Regions from separate parts of the Paenibacillus sp. Y859 genome, predicted to be linked through region 1. Evidence: riboswitches for the same ligand, from Rfam matches in the RefSeq annotation. Region 1 holds a riboswitch; the other holds the start of a gene.
What was found. Region 1 has a riboswitch for ZMP and ZTP ahead of rpiB (ribose 5-phosphate isomerase B). Riboswitches for the same ligand answer to the same signal wherever they lie in the genome.
Positions count from the first base shown of each region.

Region 2: it holds a riboswitch for ZMP and ZTP, as region 1 does, so the genes downstream of both, AC1TO8_RS00505 (bifunctional 5,10-methylenetetrahydrofolate dehydrogenase/5,10-methenyltetrahydrofolate cyclohydrolase) here and rpiB (ribose 5-phosphate isomerase B) in region 1, are expected to answer to the same signal.

Region 1 covers NZ_JBXCIZ010000007.1:68,874-71,266, reverse strand. The annotation lists gene AC1TO8_RS15520 (TIGR01440 family protein) at 1-539, opposite strand, end outside; gene rpiB (ribose 5-phosphate isomerase B) at 553-1,008, opposite strand; ZMP/ZTP riboswitch at 1,115-1,196, opposite strand; gene AC1TO8_RS15510 (low molecular weight protein arginine phosphatase) at 1,250-1,831, opposite strand; gene AC1TO8_RS15505 (manganese efflux pump MntP) at 1,904-2,393, opposite strand, start outside.
Region 2 covers NZ_JBXCIZ010000001.1:93,661-96,053, forward strand. The annotation lists partial or broken gene AC1TO8_RS00495 (DUF6944 family repetitive protein) at 295-435, shown strand; gene AC1TO8_RS00500 (hypothetical protein) at 853-1,035, shown strand; ZMP/ZTP riboswitch at 1,110-1,188, shown strand; gene AC1TO8_RS00505 (bifunctional 5,10-methylenetetrahydrofolate dehydrogenase/5,10-methenyltetrahydrofolate cyclohydrolase) at 1,248-2,093, shown strand; gene AC1TO8_RS00510 (AraC family transcriptional regulator) at 2,251-2,393, shown strand, end outside.

The sequences.
Region 1 (2,393 bases):
CCACCAATCAGCCTCGGACGGGTATACGCAGCATTCACACGTGCCTGTCCTATATACCGAATACTTGGGCGAAAAGGTACAGCTACACGTCGAAGATGCATCCCGATCATCGTCTCACCGATATCTATTCCAGCGTGGGCCTCCACACTTTCAGCGAGGCACGGCTGTAACATTCTTCGATATGCAGCAGATGCCATGGAACCTCCCGCATGGGGATGTGGCACAGCAACAACCTCCGTTAAACGAAGTTGCTCAAGAAGAGTTCGCTCCATGACTAATGACCTATTCAAATGCTCGCAACACTGAAACACAACATGGAATCCCATCTCTTCGCGAATCTCTTCAATACCAAGAAGCAATTCATTCGCTATGTCCAAGGCTCCACCTGTACCAATATGACTTCCTATCACTTCACTTGTACTCACACCTACCACGAGCAGCTTCCCCGGCCCTAGATGGGCAACCTCCGCTATTTCACGCATGACTTGTGCGACTTGTTCTTTAAGAGATGTACCTGTGGATTGCGATCCTTGATCCATGAAGATAACCTCCTTAGACGTGCAGATTACGCTCTTCAATAAGCTTGATTTTGTTCACACGATTTACATGGCGCTCTTCTCCACTAAATTCCGTTACAAGCCATTCTTTAACGATCTCACAAGCTAATCCAGGTCCAATAACACGTTCCCCAAGCGCCAACACATTCGTATCATTATGTTCACGCGTTGCCTTCGCCGAGAATACATCATGGACAAGTGCACAACGAATGCCAGTTACTTTATTAGCTGCAATACTCATACCGATTCCAGTTCCACATACTAATATACCCCGATCAACTTCGCCCGCCACAACCATCTCACATACAGGAAGAGCGTAATCTGGATAGTCAACTGAGTCAGTGCAATTGCATCCAACGTCCACCACTTCATGTCCAAGTTGCTGAATGACATTAATGATGTCCTGCTTCAAACGAACGCCACCGTGATCTGTCCCTAATGCAATCTTCATCTCTTGAAAAACCTCCTATTATCACTCTTTTGTCTTGTACCATTATAACCTACTTTTTAGTCAAAAGACGAAAAAAGAGCAGTCTACGGGGATTCCCGTAGAATTGCTCTTGTGCCCAGGCGACCGGCCGTATATCCCGATGCTCCATCGTGGTTTCATCCACAGAGTCGCCAGTTACATCGGAACCGATTGTTCTTCTGCTCTCATGATAAAACAAAAGAGGATGAAATGCAACGATGTTCTAGTTGCTCCGATCCGCAAGCTTAGTTACAATCCGCTCGACTGCTGTATGAATTTCTGCCGCTGCCACATCATAATCTGCTCGTGAACCCCCATATGGATCAGATACATCAAAGCTCGGTATCCGCTGTTGAATTTCAATTAGACGTTCTTGATCCCGATGTTCAATCAATTTCCCCAACGCCCTATTCATCGTTAACGTCGCATAAAGACTATCCAATTCATCCAGATCCCGAAGTACCTGCTCATCATCTTCCGCATATTCTTTCAACGTATAGATCTTACCCACAACTTCTGGGTATATCCGAAGAACATGCTGTTTATGCGATTGAGTAAGGGTCAGAATCAGATCACAATCAAGTATGACATCTATCCCCAACGCTTGCGAAGTTATTACATCATCTATATTATGGTCACGTAGTATCGCTTCTGCATGTCTAGATATTGGCATTCCTTCTGTCGCTGCCACACCCGCAGAACTCACCTCAAGCGAAAGACCACGCTCCTTAGCCAGCTTCCGAAGAAGAGCTTCCGCCATCGGGCTGCGGCATGTATTCCCTGTACAAACAAATAGAATTCGCAACTCGTTACCCCCTTCAAATCTGTCCTTACATATTAAATAACCTCTTATACATTGTATCATGCTTTGAATGCATCAGAAGATAAACATAAGCCCAAATGCAAGCAATATCGCGCCGCCTAGAGCTTCTCCATGTTCCCCCAGTTTGTGACTCACTCTTCTACCGAGGAGAAGACCCAACATAGACATCAGACCTCCGACAACACCGAATATGAGAACCGTCAATAACAGATCACTCTTGAACATCCCTAGAGATACTCCTACCGAGAACGAATCGATGCTCACACTAATCGAGAACAGCAACATTCCGCCCCATGCGCGATAATTTATTATTTTCGCATGTCCTTTACGATAAGAATTAAATATCATATGTCCCCCAAGCAACAACAATAGCCCGCCCGCAGCATATCCCGTAACCCTTCCCAACAGCGAGCTAATATAATGTCCCGCAAATATCCCCAATAAGGGCATTAACACATGGAAAAGTCCTATTAACAAACTAATTCTAAGCACATGAAGCAACCGAATCCCCCTGATGCCAATTCCCACACCTAGCGATAAAGCA
Region 2 (2,393 bases), on a different contig from region 1:
GTTCATAGTCAGTCAGGAACTCAGGCAGAATCGGCAAAGAATAGACATACCCGATTTCCTGCTCACTCAACTCCCGAACATGCCCATTGTCTTCCAAACGTAATAGGAGACAGTTCAGTTTCATTTCAATAAGAGCAGTCATTCTTTATTCAAGTGATTAAGAGAATATCCACACCAAAATGAAACAATAGTCGTATATTGAAACAATCCTTATTTTTAGTAGTATAAAGAGAGGGGACGATCTTACTGGCCAAGCAAATAAGCATTGAAGAGCAGCTAGCCGCCTTTGCTTGGCTGCAAGCTCTAGGAACCAATCTTGCAGCTCTCGGTCAGACCAAAAGTCTGTCCAAAAACAAGCAGCATCAGGCAGAAGCTCAAAAACTGTCCATTATTGGAAATGCAATGCAATCCATATCTAATGCGGCACAGGCAGAATTGACCGCAGAGCTTCGGAGGACCGCGTCTAATAAAGAGTCTAATGATTTAACGGTTGCAGGCAACTGGCTTCAATCCCTAGGAAATGCGTTACAAGTTATTGCAGGAGTTAACGACAGTGCAAACAGTGACGGGAACGGGAACAGGAACAGGAACGCAAACAGAAGCAAAGACAGACATTCCTCAAAGACCAAGAGGTGATTAACTCATCTTCACGAGCATACTCTGGTCTTTTTTATTTCGTTAAAGTTTCAAGACCCGCCTGTTAAATAACGTGCAGTATGTTCACGCGGGTATGCTCCTCAAACGGCTCCTGTCCTATAACTACTATACGATGCCTTATGCGTTGAAACTAACCGATTCGATCTCCGTTCCCGGTTGCATGTTGCTACGGAGCACGCAATACTTTCCATAAAATTGGAAGGTCATAAGACAGTGACTCATGAGGTACATGCTCAGGAATGGCGTGAGAGCTTGCTTATGGAGAATATCAATATACCAAGCGGCAAAGTTCGAATGATCATTCGTGTCCTTCAGAGTCAAGTAGATTTTGATTGGATTGGATTGAATTTTCCTTTAATGAATAAAATGATCAACTAAAACTAGTAGGCAACACTCAGCCGTTGAAAATCCATTGAAGATTTTGTCTTCCTCTGTTATGATTACGTCATAAATTGACTATGTGTAACTGGCGGAACATGGGTAACCATGAGGGAGCACATGGATAACTGGCCGTACGCCTGGGCGAAGGTAAGGGGAGATTGTTCCCCTTGCCTCTTTATGTTTCTATCAAACTAAAAGGTGATGATGAGATGACAGCAACAACATTAATCTTGGATGGAAATCAAGTCGCAACTAGAATTAAGGAATCTTTAGTAGGAAGAATCAATCGTCTGTCTGAAAAAGGTATTGTCCCATGCTTGGCGACCATATTAGTCGGTGATGACCCGTCATCAGCAACCTATGTAAAAATGAAGAGTAACGCTTGTAAGCGTCTTGGGATTCAATCCATTCGTGTTGATCTCCCCAAAAATACCTCGACGGATGAATTAATTGAAGTTATTAATAAACTGAATGCAGATACTAATGTACATGGAATATTGTTACAACATCCCGTTCCGAATCAAATCGATGAAAGAGCAACATTTGAAGCCATAAGTATTGATAAGGATGTAGATGGGGTAACCACTTTAGGATTTGCCCAGAATGCCTTTGGTTTCGCTAACTTCCCTTCTTGTACACCAGCAGCAATCATTGCCATTTGTGAATATTACAATATACCTATTGAAGGTAAACACGCTGTTGTGATTGGGAGAAGTCCTATCCTTGGAAAGCCTGTATCTCTCATGCTGTTAAACAACAATGCAACAGTAACCGTATGCCATTCCAAAACAACTAATTTAGCAGATTTGGTTCGTTTAGGTGATATTGTTGTGGCAGCGGTTGGTAAGCCCCAATTTGCTCAAGGGGATTGGATAAAACCAGGTGCTGTTGTATTGGATGCTGGTTACAATGAGGGTAATATTGGGGATATTGATTATGATAATTGTCTAAAAAATGCCTCCGCGATTACTCCGGTTCCAGCAGGTGTCGGACCAGTAACAATAGCTACATTACTAAAACATACTGTTGAAGCCGCAGAGAAATTAGTTCAATAGATCACTAGCCCATAAGGTGTACGGGACAGCCAATTCCTTAGCTAAGACTCAAGCATTGATTATTATAATACCGATGTTCCCTGTCTTTTAATAGCATGGAATAACAGGAACATTGAACGTCAGCATGATAGGATGAAATCAAGAGGAGATGGCAAACATGGAATGGCTTATCCGAATGAAGGAAGCTCTAGATTATATGGAGAGCAGGATGGAGGAACCCTTTAATATTGATGATATCGCAAAAGTTGCTTACTCCTCCCCTTTCCACTTCCAGCGCATGTTCCACATGCTGACCGGAGT